DNA from 2 places in the Streptomyces sp. NPDC093261 genome. Region 2 is predicted to be linked to the other one. Evidence: riboswitches for the same ligand, from Rfam matches in the RefSeq annotation. Region 2 holds a riboswitch; the other holds the start of a gene.

Region 1 (7,923 bases), on a different contig from region 2:
CTCCGCCGCGATCCACGCCACCAGCGGGGCAGCCGACCGGGACGCGGGGAAGGCGAGCCACTGCCGCGGCCCCTCGACGCGCACCACGCGTGCGGGCGGCGCCTCGATCGGCGGCAGTTCCCGCTCCAGGTCGACCACGAGGGTGCGCTCGCTGTCGCCCACCTCGTGCAGGGCGGCCGGCGCACCGTCGTACACCAGGCGCCCATGGTCGATGACCATGACCCGCGAACAGAGCCGCTCGATGTCCTGGAGGTCGTGCGTGGTCAGCAGCACCGTTGTGCCGCGCTCGGCGTTCAACTCCCGCAGGAACGCGCGGACCTTGGCCTTGGAGACCACGTCGAGGCCGATCGTCGGCTCGTCGAGATAGAGCACCTCCGGGTCGTGCAGCAGCGCCGCCGCGATGTCCCCGCGCATCCGCTGCCCCAGTGAGAGCTGCCGCACCGGAACGTCCAACAGGCTCTCCAGATCCAGTAGTCCGACGAGCCGGTCCAGCCTCTCGCGGTACCGCGCGTCCGGGATGCGGTACATCCGGTGCATCAGCCGGTAGGAGTCGATCAGCGGCAGGTCCCACCACAGGGTCGTCCGCTGCCCGAACACCACCCCGATGCGCCGGGCGAGCCGCAGCCGTTCACGGGCGGGGTCGATCCCGGCGACCCGCAGCCGGCCGGCGCTCGGAGTGAGGATCCCGGTCAGCATCTTGATGGTGGTGGACTTCCCGGCGCCGTTCGGCCCGATGTAGCCGACCATCTCGCCGCGCCCCACCGTGAAGGAGAGCCCGTCGACGGCCCGTACCTGCCGTCGCTCGCTGCTGAGGAAACCGGTCCGCTTGCGCACCTGGAAGACCTTCTCCACGCGGTCCAGTTCGATGAAGCCGCCGTCCCGCGCCAAGCCGCCGCCCTCCGTCAGGCCACCGTCCATGAGTTCCTCAGCTCCCCGTACTCCGGTACGAACGCAGTCCCGCGCGCCAGGCCAGTCCCGCCGCCGCGCAGCAGCCCGCCGCCACCAGGGGCGGGGCGAAGGCGACCCAGGCGGGCAGGTCGAGCGGATAGGGCCGCCCCAGGACGTACAGCGCGGGCAGCCAGTTGACGAAGGCGAGCGGCAGCACGAAGGTCACCCCGCGCACCAGTTCCTTCGCGAAGACGCCGGGCGGGTACTGCAACAGCGTCTGGCCGCCGTAGGTGAAGGAGTTCTGCACCTCGGCGGCGTCCTGCGCGACGAACTGGAAGGCCGCGCCCGCCACGAACAGCGCGCCGAAGATCAGGCCGCCGCTGAGCAGCATGAGCGGGATCATCGCCACCTTGAGCGGGGTCCAGTCGACGTCGAGCGCGGTGAGCGCGTACCCGAGGACGCCCGCCCCCTGGGTGACCCGGCCGAGCCGGCGCAGCCCGAAGCGGTCCGCGGCGACCTGCGCCAGCACGGGCGCGGGACGCACCAGCAGGGTGTCCAGCGTGCCGTCGCGCACCCGCCGCCCCAGCCGGTCCATGGAGCCGATCGCGAGGTCCGCGAGCCCGAACGCGGTCGCCGACAGGCCGTACAGGAAGGCGACTTCGGGCAGCCGGTACCCGCCGAGGACGTCGACCCGCGAGAACATCAGCAGGATCGCGACGAAGTCCAGCGCGGTCGCCACGAGGTTGGCAAGCGTGGTCATCACGAACGAGGCCCGGTAGGCCATCGTGGAGCGGATCCACATCGCGGTGATCAGCCGGTAGGCGCGCAGTCCCTCGCGCACCCGGCCGTACGTCTCCCCGCCCCGCCGGAGGGGCCGGGGACCCCGGCCTCCACCGGCCCCGTCGGCGTACGCGCCCACGGCGACGTCCGCTCCCACCTTCACCCCCGCGTCCACGCCCTCGTACGTCTGCCCGCGCATGTCCCCGTACGTCCCCTCGTACGTCCCCCCGCGCGCCCTCTCGTACGTCACCTCGTACGTCCCCCCGCGCGCCCTCTCGTACGTCCCCTCGTACGTCCCCTCGTCCGTCTCCTCAGCCACCCTGCACCACCACCCGGCGCGTCGCCGCGGACTGGAGCATCCGCCCGGCCGTCAGCAGCACCACGGCCCAGGCGAGCTGGCGGACGTAGACGGCCGCCGGGTCCGCCGTGCCCAGCAGGACGTCCGTCGGCGCCTGGATCAGCGACGCCCACGGCAGGGCGCGCACGATCTCGCCGAGCGCGCCCGGGAAGACGTTCAGCGGCAGCATCATCCCCGAGCAGAACAGGGCCGTGATCCAGGAGATCTGCGCCACACCCGCCCCGTCCATCAGCCAGAACGCACTCAGCGCGACCAGGAAGCGGATCGCGAAGCTGACCACCGCGCCCAGCAGGACGGCGACCAGAAAGGCCACCCAGACCAGCGGGCGGGAGGGCAGGGCCAGCGGGAAGAGGAGCGCGCCGGCAGCCATCGGCAGCACGCCCCGTGCCAGCAGATGGAACGAAGCCCGGCCCAGGTCCCCGGCCAGCCACCACAGCTGGAGGTCGGCGGGCCGGTACAGATCGATCGCGACGTCGCCGGTGCGGATGCGTTCGATCAGCTCGTCCTCGAAGCCGCCGCCCATCACCGAGACGGTCATCAGCAGCGCCTGCCCGACCCATACATACGTCAACGCCTGCGCCTCGTCGTACCCCCCGAGATGGGGCCGTTCGTGCCACAGGGCAAGGTAGGTGTATGCCAAGATCAATCCGAAGACTGTGTTGGTGAACACCCCCGCCGCGGTCGCGGTCCGGTAGGTCGCGTACCGCCGGAAACCACCGGCGGCGACAGCGGCGTACAGCCGCCCTGTCCCCACGGCAGAACCTCCTTCGACGCGTGCCGGAGCGAAGCGCAGGAGCCTAGCGCGCGGAGGGAGTGGCGTACCACACGTTTTTCCGCTGCGGCAGCTCCGGCGTACCGGGAACGGAACAGTTGGTGCGACAGTCTTCATCAGGGGGCGCACATGGCGTATGAGGGCGTACGGGAACGTACGACGCGAAACGGGAGTCCGGCACCACAATGAGCGACGAGCCGCAGCCGCAGCAGAGCAGCAAGGGCGTGGCGACCACACAGCCGCCACGGCCCGCGGCCTTGGACCCGCGGCCCGCGGCCACGGGTCCGCAGCCCGGGTCCGGCGACAGGCCGAAGCGGCCCGGGCGCACCGGATGGCGCCGGCTGCTGCCCACCTGGCGGATGGTGCTCGGCACCTGCGTGGTCGGGATCCTGCTGCTCCTCGGCCTGTTCGCCCTCGGCTACTCCATGGTCAGGATCCCACCGGCCAACGCGCTGGCGACCAAGCAGAGCAACGTCTACCTGTACGCGGACGGCACCGAGATCGCCCGCGACGGCAAGGTCAACCGTGAGAACGTCGGCCTCGCACAGATCTCCAAGGACGCCCAGCACGCCGTGCTCGCCGCCGAGGACCGCGACTTCTACAGCGAGTCCGCCGTCGACCCCAAGGCGATGGTCCGCGCCGGCTGGAACACCGCCACCGGCAAGGGCAAGCAGTCCGGCTCCACGATCACCCAGCAGTACGTCAAGAACTACTACCTGGGCCAGGAACAGACCATCACCCGCAAGGTGAAGGAGTTCTTCATCTCGATCAAGCTGGACCGCGAGAAGAGCAAGAACGACATCCTCGAGGGCTACCTCAACACCAGCTTCTTCGGCCGCAACGCCTACGGCATCCAGGCCGCCGCCCGGGCCTACTACGGCGTCGACGCCGTGGCCCTCGACCCGGCCAGGGGCGCCTACCTCGCCGCGCTGCTCAACGCGCCCAGCGAGTACGACGTCGTCGCGCACCCGGAGAACAAGGGCGCGGCCGAGGCCCGCTGGAACTACGTCCTCGACGGCATGGTCAAGAAGGGCTGGCTCAGCGGCTCCCAGCGCGCCGGCATGAAGTTCCCCATGCCGAAGGAGGCCACCGCCTCCACCGGCCTGTCCGGCCAGCGCGGCTACCTCCTCGACGCGATCAGGGACTATCTGCTCGAGAACAAGATCGTCGACTCGGACCAGCTCGCCGCCGGCGGCTACCGCATCACCACCACCCTGCAGAAGAGCAAGCAGGACGCCTTCGTCAGCGCGGTCGACGACCAGCTCATGTCCAAGCTGGACACGAAGAACCGCAAGGTCGACACCTACGTCCGCGCGGGCGGCGCCGCCGTCGACCCGCACACCGGCAAGGTCCTCGCCATGTACGGCGGCATCGACTACGTGAAGCAGTACACGAACAACGCCACACGCGGCGACTTCCAGGTCGGCTCCACCTTCAAGCCGTTCGTCTTCACCTCCGCCGTGGAGAACGGCTCCCGCACCCAGGACGGCCGCCCCATCACGCCCAACACCGTCTACGACGGGACCAACCAGCGCCCCGTCCAGGGCTGGACCGGCGGCGTGTACGCCCCCGAGAACGAGGACAGCCACTCCTACGGCGACATCACCGTGCGCAGCGCCACCGACAAGTCGGTCAACTCGGTGTACGCGCAGATGGCCGTGGACGTCGGCCCGGCGAAGGTCAGGCAGACCGCGGTCGACCTCGGCATCCCCTCCGGCACCAAGGACCTGAACCCCTACCCGTCCATCGCGCTCGGCACGGCCACCGCCAGCGTCCTGGACATGGCGGAGGCGTACGCGACGCTCGCCAACCACGGCGAGCACGGCGCGTACACCCTGATCGACAAGATCACCAAGGACGGTCAGGACGTGGTCCCGCTGCCCGAACGCAAGACCGGCCAGGCCGTCAGCCGCGAGGCCGCCGACACCACGACCTCGGTCCTGCAGAGCGTCGTCCAGAACGGCACGGCGACCAACGCCCTCGCCGCGGGCCGCCCCGCCGCCGGCAAGACCGGCACCGCGGAGGAGGACACGGCGGCCTGGTTCGCGGGCTACACCCCCGACCTCGCCACAGTGGTCTCCGTGATGGGCCAGGACCCGGTCACGGCCGCCCACAAGCCCCTGTACGGCGCCATGGGCCTGCCTCGCATCAACGGCGGCGGCGCGCCCGCGCAGATCTGGGCCCAGTTCACCAAGGAGGCGCTGAAGGGCAAGCCGGCCAACGACTTCGACCTCCGGCTCCAGGCCGGCGCCGACCAGACCCTGGAACCCTCCACGGGCCCCACGGACCAGCCCTCCGGCACCACCGGCGACCAGGGCAACGGCGGCACGACGGGCGGCCAGAGCGACCAGGGGCAAAACCAGGGCCAGACCCGGGGGCAGACTGGCGGCGGCACCGGCCCCGGCGGCCCGACCGGTCCCGGCGGCCCCAGCGGGACCGGCGGCACCACGGACACCGGTGGCACCACCGGCACGGGCGGCACCACGGACACCGGCGCCACCGGGGACGGCGGGACGACCGGCACCGGCGGCACCACGGGCACGGGCGGTACGACCGGCGACGGGGGCACGACCGGGGCCGGCGGGACGACCGGCGACGGCGGAGCCTCCGGGCCGGGCGGCACAACGGGCGGCATGGGGTTCTGAGCGGGGCAGCCGGGCGGTCGTCGCCGCCGACGGGTGGGGTCAGCGACCCGAGGTCACCTTCAGCCCCACCACGGCCACCAGCAGCAGCACCACGAAAAAGATCCTCGCGGCGGTCGCGGGCTCGCCGAGCACGGTCATGCCCAGGACCGCCGCGCCGGCCGCGCCGATGCCCACCCAGACGCCGTACGCCGTACCGATGGGCAGGGACCTGGCGGCGTACGACAGCAGCAGCATGCTGGCGACGATGCCCGCGCCGGTGGCCAGGCTCGGCCAGAGGCGGGTGAATCCGTCGGTGTACTTCATACCGACCGACCAGACGACCTCGAGCAGGCCGGCGAGGACGAGCAGGACCCACGCCATGGGGGCACCTCGTGTTCCGGTGATCAACAGGGGGTGCGTCGTCTTTGCGATCCCGGTACGGCGCGTCTCGTCGGGTCCCTCGCGGGTCCGCCCACCGTAGCGAAGAACAGGCGAAAGGGGCTGATGACAAGGGTCACCAGCCCCTTTCGCCCGCCGCTCGCGCGGGCCGGGGGGCCGCCAGGCCAGGGGCCTACAGGTACAGCCCCGTGGAGTCCTCCGACCCCTCGAAGCGGTCCGCGGCCACGGCGTGCAGATCGCGTTCACGCATCAGCACATACGCGGTGCCGCGCACCTCGACCTCGGCCCGGTCCTCCGGGTCGAACAGAACCCGGTCGCCGGGCTCCACGGTCCGTACGTTCTGCCCGACCGCGACGACCTCGGCCCAGGCGAGGCGCCGGCCGACGGCCGCGGTCGCGGGGATCAGGATGCCGCCGCCCGAGCGGCGCTCGCCCTCGGCGGCGTCCTGCCGCACCAGCACGCGGTCGTGCAGCATCCGGATGGGCAATTTGTCGTGGTGGGTCTTCTCGCTCACGCCCCGAACCTACCTGTCTCCGACGGCTTCGTGCGCGGCCGGGTCAGCCCTTGCGCCGCCGGGCACCGAGGGCGAGCAGGCCCACGACCCCGACCACGACCAGAGCCACGGGCACGATGCGCTCCAGGCGCGGCGCGCCCTCCTCCGTGACAAGCTGCCCCTTCACCTCGCCGACGACCCGGTTCGCGCTCACGTAGGCCCGCCCGAGCGTGTTGTCGATATGGGAGACGACCTTGGCCTTGGCGTCCCCGACGATCGTCTTCGGGTGCACCCGGACGCCGATCTCGTCGAGCGTCTCGGCCAGCGTTTCGCGGCGGCGCTTGATGTCCGCCTCGATCTCTGCCGGAGTTCTGGTGTCCGGTGTGCTCGACGTGTCCGCCACCGCGCTTCCTCCGTGGTCGTTTGCGACGTGTTCCGTGCAATTCCTGTATCTGTGGTCGACAGTCTGTCAGCTCCTCGCCGAACGTACCCATCGGCACCCCTCGGGAGTGGCCGGAGGCGGATTAGGCTCGTCGGGTAACCGCCCCCTGCTTGTGAGGTAACGACGATGAGCGAGCGACTCCAGCCCGGCGACACCGCACCCGCCTTCACCCTCCCGGACGCCGACGGCAACGAGGTCTCCCTGGCCGGCCACAAGGGCCGCAAGGTCATCGTGTACTTCTACCCCGCCGCGCTCACCCCCGGCTGCACCAAGCAGGCGTGCGACTTCACGGACAACCTCGAACTGCTGGCGGGCGCCGGCTACGACGTCATCGGCATCTCGCCCGACAAGCCGGAGAAGCTCGCGAAGTTCCGCGAGAAGGAGGACCTGAAGGTCACCCTGCTCGCCGACCCGGACAAGAAGGTCCTGGAGGCCTACGGCGCGTTCGGCGAGAAGAAGCTGTACGGCAAGACGGTCGTCGGCGTCATCCGCTCCACGGTGATCGTGGACGAGGAGGGCAAGGTCGAGCGCGCCCTGTACAACGTGAAGGCGACGGGGCACGTGGCGAAGGTCATCAAGGATCTGGGGGTCTAGGGACCTCGCCCTCCGCTGGAGCGGAGCGGCCCGTACCGGCGATTCCGGTACGGGCCGTTGCGCACACAGGGCGTGACTGTCCGATAAACGGTTCGTTACTCCGTACGAGGCGGCGAACGCGCGGCCGGATACGGAGGGAACATGACGGCCACGGGGCCGTATGACCGAGACACGCTGGCGGCGGCCGTGGCCCGCTGTCATACCTGGAACGACCTCATGCGCCACCTGGGCCTCAAACCGAGCGGCGGACAGCGGCGCGTTCTCCAGCAACGGGTCGCCGCCCACGGGATCGACACCGGCCATTTCAAGCGGCGCAGCCCCTGGCGCAGATACCCCGACGCCGCGATCGCCGCGGCGGCAGCATCGTCCACGACGTTACGGGAGGTCGCGCTGAAACTCGGTGCCACGCCCGCGACCGGCACCCTCGCGCACATCCGGCGCCGTATCACGGCGGCCGGTATCGACATCAGCCACTTCCCCGGCATCGACCGCCCCCACCTGGACCTCCCGTTCACCGAGGACGAGCTGCGGAGCGCGGCCGCCTCCGCCCGGAGTGTGCGCGGGGCGGCGAGG
Region 2 (7,923 bases):
ACACGAGGGGTGGCCCCGGCGGTCGGCCGGCCGCCGGGGCCGTGACCGGCCATGCCCGGTCGTGGCGGCGCGCCCGCTCATGCCGCCCGCTCGTGTCGGTCGTCTGTCGTCGCCGCCGGGTTCAGGCGCTGTCCGGGGTCGTTCGGATGAGGCCGGGGCCGCGGTCGATGACCGTGTCCCCGTACGTGACGTCGTGGCCGTTGTCGCACTGGAGCACCGCGTGTACCGGGGCGTCGCACTCCTTGTGGCGTACGACCACCGGCGGACCCTGTTCACCCGAGGCCCACGTGTCGCCCCACTGGCGCAGCGCCATGAGCACGGGCAGGAAATCGCGGCCCTTCGCCGTCAGTTGATAGGCGTACCGGGTTCGCTGGCCGGGCTCCTGGTAGGGCACGCGTTCCAGTAGCCCGGCGGCGGTCAGTTCCTTCAGGCGTGCGGCGGCGGCTGGCTCGCCGATGCCCACGCGCTTGGCGAAGTCATCGAAGCGACGGGTTCCGAAGAACGCCTCACGCATGATCAGCAGCGCCGATTTGGTGCCGACGATCTCGAGGGCGCGGGCGATGGAGCAGTTGGTCATGGACCAGGCGTCGCGTTCCGTCAGCAGATCAGTCATGCCTCAACCCTAGCCTGACTTGCTTCATGCGTAGCCAGACGTGTAGCGTCCGAGCTGACTTTCATAAGGATTAGTCAGCCTCGAGGGGCCCCCTTCCCCGAAGGAGGAATCATGGACATCAGCGCAGCTACCGCCCTGGTCACCGGAGCCAACCGAGGCCTCGGCAGGGTGCTTGCCCAGGAGCTGGCCGCGCGCGGCGCCACCGTGTACGCCGCGGCCCGGCAGCCGGAGAGCATCGACCTGCCCGGAGTGAAGGCGATCCGCCTGGACATCACCGACCCCGCCTCCGTCGCCGCCGCGGCCGAGGAGGCCCGTGACGTCAACCTGCTGATCAACAACGCCGGAACCTCGACAGGAGCGGATCTGCTGACGGGCAGCTGGGACGACATCCGCCTGGAGATGGAGACCCACTACCTGGGCACCCTGCGCGTGATCAGGGAATTCGCCCCGCTGATCGAGGCCCGGGGCGGCGGGTCGATCCTCAACATCCTGTCCGCCCTGTCGTGGATCAGCTACCCCACCGTCGGTCCCTACGCCGCCGCCAAGTCCGCGGAGTGGAGCATGACCAACGCTGTGCGCCAGGAACTTGCCCCGAAGGGCATCAGGGTCGCCGGGCTCCACGTCGGCTACATGGACACCGACATGGCCCGCCATGTCAGGACGCCCAAGAGCGACCCCGCGGACGTCGCCCGCGCGGCCGTGGACGGCATCGCCGCCGACGCGTACGAGATCGTCGTCGACGACGTCAGCCGCAAGGTCCAGGCGGGATTCCCCGGCGGCGTCGCCGCCCTCTATCCGCAGCTCGGCTGAGACGGGGAGAGCGTGCCCACCACTCCTCCTCCCTCCGCCACACCGTCGCGCCCGGGCCCGTCCGGGCGCGACGCCGGTGGACGCACCAAAGACCTGCTCTCATCGCGCCCATCCTCCCGGCTCGCCCCGGCCGTCACGCTCATCGCGATGTGCCTCGGCGCCATGACGACCTTCCTGCTGATCACCGCGTCGGTGTCGGCGCTCTCGGCCATCCAGGACGACCTGCATGTCTCGCCGACCGGGCTGGTCTGGATCCCCTCCGCGTACGCCCTGCTCGTGGCGAGCCTCGTGATGTCCGCGGGCACCATCGGCAACCTCTATGGCCGCAGACGGGCCTTCCTCACCGGCGCCATGGTCCTGATCCTCGGGTCGATCACCGTCTATGCCGCCGACTCGACGAGCGGCGTGATCGCCGGGCAGCTCGTCTCCGGCCTCGGCGGCGCCCTCATCCTGCCCAACAGTCTCGCCCTCCTGGGTGCCGCCTTCGCCGACCCCCACCGGCGTACCGAAGTCGTCACCGCGTGGGCGGCCTCATCCGGCATAGGACTCGCCGTCGGCCCGATCATCGCGGGTGTACTGCTGGACCACTTCCGCTGGAACACCGTCTTCCTGTCGACCGCCGTCCTCGCCGTCGTCACCATGGCGGTCGGCGCGTTCGTCGCCGAATCACGAAGCCCCGGCGGCAGGCTCGACATCCCCGGCCAGCTTCTGGCCGTCCTCGGCATCGCCGCCCTCGTCTATGCCCTCATCGAAGGCGGGCACGACGGATACGCCAGCGCGCGCATCCTCACCGCCTGGGTCGTCGCCTTCGCGGCCCTGACCGGCTTCGTTCTCGTCGAGCGGGCCAGCGCCGCGCCGCTGCTCGACCTGAGCCTGTTCCGCTCGGCGTCGTTCAGCGCGGTCATGTTCGTCGCGGCCGTCTCGCTGTTCGGCTTCACCGGCGTCGCCATCCTGTCGGTGCTCTTCTACGAACGCGTCCAGCAGCTTTCCGCGCTGGATGTGGGATGGCGCCTGCTGGCCTTCTTCGGCGTCTACGTCATCGTGGCGTACGGGACAGGACGCGTCATCCGCCGTACCGGCTTCAAGCTGCCCCTGACCCTGGGCTTCCTCCTCGGGGCGGCCGCCGACGCCGAACTGACCACCATGGACCCGCACACCCCCTACACACGGGTGTGGTGGCTGTACGCGCTCTTCGGCGCCGCGAGCGGAATGGTGGCCGCGCCGAGTACCGCCGCGGCGCTGGTGAGCGTCTCCCACGAACGCGCCGGCATGGCATCCGGAGCCGTCAACGCCTTCCGCCAGGTCGGGTCCGTCATGGGCTCGTCCCTGCTCGGCGCCCTGCTCGCCAACCGGCTGGCATCGCGACTGCCCGACCGGCTCGGCGCCCACCACGTCCCGCGCGCCGCCTGGCCCGCCGTCGAGCACGCCGTCTCCACCGGCTCCGGCGGCGGAGCGGCTCCGCCGAACGTGACCGCCGCCGTGGCCGATGCCTTCACCGCCGGAGTGCACGCCGGCATGGCCGTCATCGCCGGGGTGTTCCTGTGCGCGGCCCTCGCCGCGGTCTTCCTGGTGCACAACCGCCCCCACCACACCACCGCCGCGACGAACTGACAGCGCGGATCAGTCAGGGGGTCCTTCTCGATGGGCTCCTGGCCGCCGAGGCGGCAGGAGCCCATCCCCTTGCGACGCGCGCGGCGAATGTCAGGACGCAGCCGCGCGTACCGAGCCCACGGGCAGGTTGTGGCCCTCTACCCGCACCTCCGCGCGCCCCGGCGAAAGCCCACCGGCAGGCCACGACAGTGTCAGATCCCTGCTCTCGCCGGGCAGCAGACACAGACAGTTGTCGCTGTAGAGCGTCGGGAGGACCCGCTGACCGCTCTCGGCGTCGAGGAGCGAGACACGCACCATGGCCGCGACCGCCGCGGCTCGGAGACGTCATGGCCGTCGGCGCCCTCCGAGTGACGGGGGATCAGGGCCCGTTGCCCGACGCGGCCGAGATCGAAGGCCTGCTCGGTCTGTCGGCCGGTGCGGGGGAGCGGCTCAGTGAACTCCGCGCGGACGCATGAACCTCACCTGGTGCCCGGCACGGCCGCGGATCAGGTTCCCGGGCACAGGATGAAGTCGGGATAGGCGCGTCGAGCGGGCCGGTCACCGATCTCCGCGAGCGCCGCGCGGATCTCCCGCAGATGGCCTGTGGTCATCTCCAGCGCGGGCTCGTCGGGCTGGTAGATGGTGCGGATCGGGTAGTCCACGCCCGGCCGGCGGGTCATCTCGATATGGCAGCCGAGCACGTGGGTGACCGGCCGGCGGTCGGAGAACTCGATCAGGCGGTCGATGGTCCGGGTGAAGGCGGCCCAGTCCTGGATGTAGAGCCTGCCGGGGTAGACCGTGTCACCTGTGAGCAGAAACCCGGTCCACGGGTCGTAGAAGGTCACCGCCGCTTCGTGATGACCCGGGGTGGCCAGACACTCCAGCACCCGGCCGCCCAGGTCGATCCGCGCCACGGCGTCGGGGTCCTCGGCGAACCCGAAGTACTCCCAGGCGGCGCACCGTTCCGCACCCACCACCGTGGTGGCGGGACGGTCGACGAACTGCGCGTCGCCCGCGACATGGTCGCCGTGCGGGTGGGTGTGCAGGACCAGCAGGCCGTACTCGTCCCGGGGGTGCCGGGAGAGCCACTCCGAGACGAGTTCGTCGACGGTCCGGCGCAGGGGAAGGAACTCCTCGGAGGCGGTGGCACCGGTGTCGATCAACACCGCCTGAGCGTTTCCGAACAGCACGAACAGAAACGGCGCTTCATAGTCGACCGCCATGTTCTGCCGAAGGATGAACGTGTGCTCGTCGTAGCCGTGGACCTGGATGTCCGGGTCCGAGTTGTGCTTGGCCGACGGCGAACCATGGATCCATCGGACGTCGAGCGCACGCGGCTCGGGCACCCCACCGGTGAAATCGACCCACGACATGCCCGCATCCATGACGACTCCTTCGGTGCGTCGTCTTGGCAGGCCGGGTACGGCGCACATCTCGTCCGGGGCAGGCACTGATACGAGCCGCCGCCGGGAAGCTACCACGACGCAGGCCGGCTGATCATGGCAGCGACCGGCGACCGGCGGGCGGCGACCGGCGACCGGCGGGCGGGCGAGGCCGGCGCGGAACTCGTGCCAGGGCAAGGGGTTGGCCGCGAGGGCGCGGGGGTCGAGTTCCAGGCGGTTGCCGTGGATGTCCCGCAGGAGCAGGTGGGCGGAGACGCCGTAGTGCTGAAGGACGGCTGCCAGAGCGCCCGTGTGGACGATGCGCCTACGCCAAGGTGCGTACCGCACGCCAGTCCGGGCCCGCATGCACTCGATGCGGCAGCAGCACCGCGCATATCGCGGCCGACAGGGTGACCCGGAGCAGGGCGCGCACCCCCGCGGTTGATGCCAACCTCGAGGCTGCTCGCGTCCGGATGCGGGGACGGCTGTGTGAGCCTGCGGTCGGTGTGGGTGCCGTCCGGAGGGGCCGTAGGCGTCGCCGCGGCCAGCGTACTCGTTGCCGAGGTCGCTTCTTCCGGGGAGTGGTCGCTAGCGCTGAGCCGAGCCCGTGACACGGGGCTCCCCGCCGCGTAGTGGACGTACTCGCGAACCAGACGGAAACCGGCGTTCCAGGCCAGGAGGCGGCTGGCGCGGTTGTGGAGCGAGCAGTTCCAGCTGGGGATGTGGCCCCGGGCCGTGATGTCCCCGCACAGGGAGGTGACGCAGGCCAGTGCGAGGTGATGGCGTCTGCGGTCGGGGACGGTGTGGACGGCCACGTCCTCGTGGCGACTGCCGCGGAAGTAGGTGCAGGCCACCGCCAGGATGCGACCGATGCGGCCCACCGCTGCCCAGGCGTGGCCGGAGGCGGCGAGGCCGCGCGGCCCGCCCCAGCTTGCCGAGAGCCAGGACGCGTCCGGGCCGAGGCCGTGCACGGCCTCGGCGTCCGCCGGTTTCAGGTGCCGCACGGTCACCGCGTGCGGAACAGTGGCGGGCTGAGGCGTGGTCTGGAGCGTCCCGATCATGCGCTCCCAGGGGGTGAGCCGGTCGAAGGCGGCCCCGAGGGCGGGCAGAAACCGTGCCGGAGCTTCGACACGGTTGCCGGCCAGTGGGGCGAGGAGATTGGGAGTGAGTTCCTCCGGACTGCCGCGCAACACGACGTGGCCGGCGCAGGAGACGGCGACCGTGCTCGGCTGGATGCGTCGGTCGCCCCACCAGCGGCCGATCCCTGTGGCCAGCACATGTGCGGCGATCGCGGCGGGGCCGGGCGAGACGGTGGAGAACCAGTGCGCGAGCACGCGGCGGTCCGGTGGCGAGATCTCGATCATCAATGCCTCGTGAGGGTGGGGAGGGTATACGGATCGGGCGGGCGACCGGGACATCGCTGTCCCCCGTCGCCCGCCCTGACGTGGACGGCGTGCGCCGCCACGTTCGGTCAGCTCTGGCCGGGCTTGTGGCCGCCGTTGGCCTTCTTCCTGCGGCGGGTCTTCTTCTTGCGTGCGCGCTTGGACACGGACAACTCCTGCTGTTCGAAGGGAGCTTCAGGCGGCGCTTCGGCCGACCAGGAGACTCGCCAGCTTGTTCAGGCGCTTGACCGTGCGGTCCTCGGTCGCGGCCGGGGCCGGTTCGACCCGCTCGTCACGGTCGTAGTAGGCGCCGTTGACGATCTCGACGGCCGGATCGCACAGCCGGACCACGTGCGTGGCGCCCTCGGCGGCGGAGACGCCCTCGTGCGCGTAGAGCGGCAGCAGGGCGGTGTCGCAGACGCCCGGGTGGACGGACACGGCGGTGACCCGCGGGTCGGCCGCGAAGACCGTGAGGGCGAGCTGCGACTGCGCGTAGGCCGCGATACGGGAGTAGCGGCGGGCGCGGTTGGGGTCGGCCCACTGGATGGAGGCCGCGCGGTGCAGGGAGGACGAGACGTTGACGACGCGGCCGCCCGGCTCGGAGGTCAGCGCCGGCTCCAGCAGGCAGGTCAGCAGGTAGTGGGCGAGGAAGTTGACCTGGAAGGCGATCTCGTTGCCGTCGGCGGTGACCGTGTGCCGCTCGGGCGCGGCCATGCCCGCGTTGTTGACGAGGACGTCGAGGTGCGGGTGGGCGGAGACGATCGTGTGGGCCAGCGTCTCCACCTCGTCGAGGTGGGCGAAGTCCGCACCGTACGAACGCAGTTGGTCCGCCGGGACACCTGCCCGGCGACCAGGCGGTCTGCCGCCGCCTGCGCCTCCTCGGAGGTACGGCCGTGCACCAGCACGGTGGCGCCGCGCTCGGCGAGCTGCCGGGCGGTCTCGTGGCCGATGCCTGAGGTGGCGCCGGTGACGAGGACGGTGCGGGAGGAAAGGGGGGAGTCGGGCATGATCCCATCCGGAGTCGCGGGCACGCCTGCACGGCCCGGAAAGGGGCGGCGGGCGTGCGGTGAGAAAGGAGGAACGAGGGGCGCCGGAGCCGGTCAAGGCACCCCTCGGGTTCACGGAGAGCGGCGTCGAAGGGACGCGGGCGTCTTCGGGACGCGGCCGCTTCCGGTCAGCGCGGCGCACGACGCGACGGCCGAGTGGGACTCGGCGGTCGGTCGAAGAGAAGCCAGGCGCTGTTCACGAGGTCCATGGAAGCCGTGTCGCACGGCCCCGGCAAGCGGAAACGCCCTACCCTGACACGGCTCTGACGTACGCATACGGCACCTTGACGGCGAGCCACGCCATCGGGCGCGGCTCAGCCGAGGCCGGGCACCCCCGAGAGGGACACTGGTCCGCAGCGTCGGACGCGATCCGGCGGAGATCCCGGCTCTCCGCCCAGGCGCGCTTGACCGGTGACCCCGCCCGGACCGCCGCGGACGCGGCGGCGTTCGCTGCCGAGGGCGCCGAACTCGCCGTCGTCCACCTGCCATTGCCCGATGCGCCGCTGGTACTCGACCGCCCGGCCGACGAACTGGCCAAGGCGGCCTGACCAGTTCCGCGTCCACGGCGCTGGTCACAGCGCGCGCAGCGCGCGGCCCATTCTGGTCAGCGCCTGGCGCAGAATGTCCGGTGACGTCGCGAAGTTGAGCCGCACGCACCCCGCCCCACCGGAACCGAAGACATGCCCGGAGCTGAGGGCCACTGCGGCCTTGTCCAGGAACATCCTCGCGGGCCCGGCCATGTCACTCACCACCCCCGGCTCATCGGAACGCCGCTCGCTGTGCAACCCCAGACCTGTGCAGTCCAGCCAGGCCAGGTAGGTGCCCTGCGGGGGGCGGTAGCGGACGCCGGGCAGATGTTCGTCGATGAGTCGCCCCAGCAGGCACCGGTTGGCGTCAAGCCCGAGCAGCAGTTCGTCGAGCCAGGTGCCTCCGTCGCGAAACGCCGCGGTGTGGGCGATGACCCCGACATGGCTGGGCCCGTGGCTGACTTCTTCCGGCATGCGACGAAGGTCGTCGGCGGCCTCGCTCCCGGCGATCGCCAGGGCGGCCTTGAGACCGGCGAGGTTCCACGCCTTGGACGCCGAGGTCAGTGCGAAGCC

Evidence for each region. A riboswitch is a leader RNA that binds a small molecule or an ion and turns the genes downstream of it on or off. The one in region 2 is predicted to bind guanidine.
Region 1: another riboswitch for guanidine. It lies ahead of ACIP94_RS05775 (DMT family transporter); the one in region 2 lies ahead of ACIP94_RS35100 (MBL fold metallo-hydrolase).

The regions. Positions count from the first base shown of each region.
Region 1 is NZ_JBIVNO010000001.1:1,278,422-1,286,344, forward strand. It holds gene ACIP94_RS05755 (ATP-binding cassette domain-containing protein) at 1-918, opposite strand, end outside; gene ACIP94_RS05760 (ABC transporter permease) at 926-1,867, opposite strand; gene ACIP94_RS05765 (ABC transporter permease) at 1,980-2,780, opposite strand; gene ACIP94_RS05770 (transglycosylase domain-containing protein) at 2,984-5,443, shown strand; gene ACIP94_RS05775 (DMT family transporter) at 5,483-5,803, opposite strand; guanidine-III (ykkC-III) riboswitch at 5,836-5,894, opposite strand; gene ACIP94_RS05780 (co-chaperone GroES) at 5,994-6,335, opposite strand; gene ACIP94_RS05785 (DUF3618 domain-containing protein) at 6,379-6,717, opposite strand; gene bcp (thioredoxin-dependent thiol peroxidase) at 6,883-7,350, shown strand; gene ACIP94_RS05795 (HNH endonuclease signature motif containing protein) at 7,492-7,923, shown strand, end outside.
Region 2 is NZ_JBIVNO010000027.1:68,119-76,041, reverse strand. It holds gene ACIP94_RS35125 (heme-binding protein) at 1-81, opposite strand, end outside; gene ACIP94_RS35120 (winged helix-turn-helix transcriptional regulator) at 122-613, opposite strand; gene ACIP94_RS35115 (SDR family oxidoreductase) at 725-1,423, shown strand; gene ACIP94_RS35110 (MFS transporter) at 1,571-3,034, shown strand; gene ACIP94_RS35105 (hypothetical protein) at 3,125-3,331, opposite strand; gene ACIP94_RS35100 (MBL fold metallo-hydrolase) at 3,520-4,398, opposite strand; guanidine-III (ykkC-III) riboswitch at 4,411-4,480, opposite strand; gene ACIP94_RS35095 (GNAT family N-acetyltransferase) at 4,488-5,759, opposite strand; partial or broken gene ACIP94_RS35090 (SDR family NAD(P)-dependent oxidoreductase) at 5,973-6,784, opposite strand; gene ACIP94_RS35085 (hypothetical protein) at 7,228-7,371, shown strand; gene ACIP94_RS35080 (MalY/PatB family protein) at 7,396-7,923, opposite strand, start outside.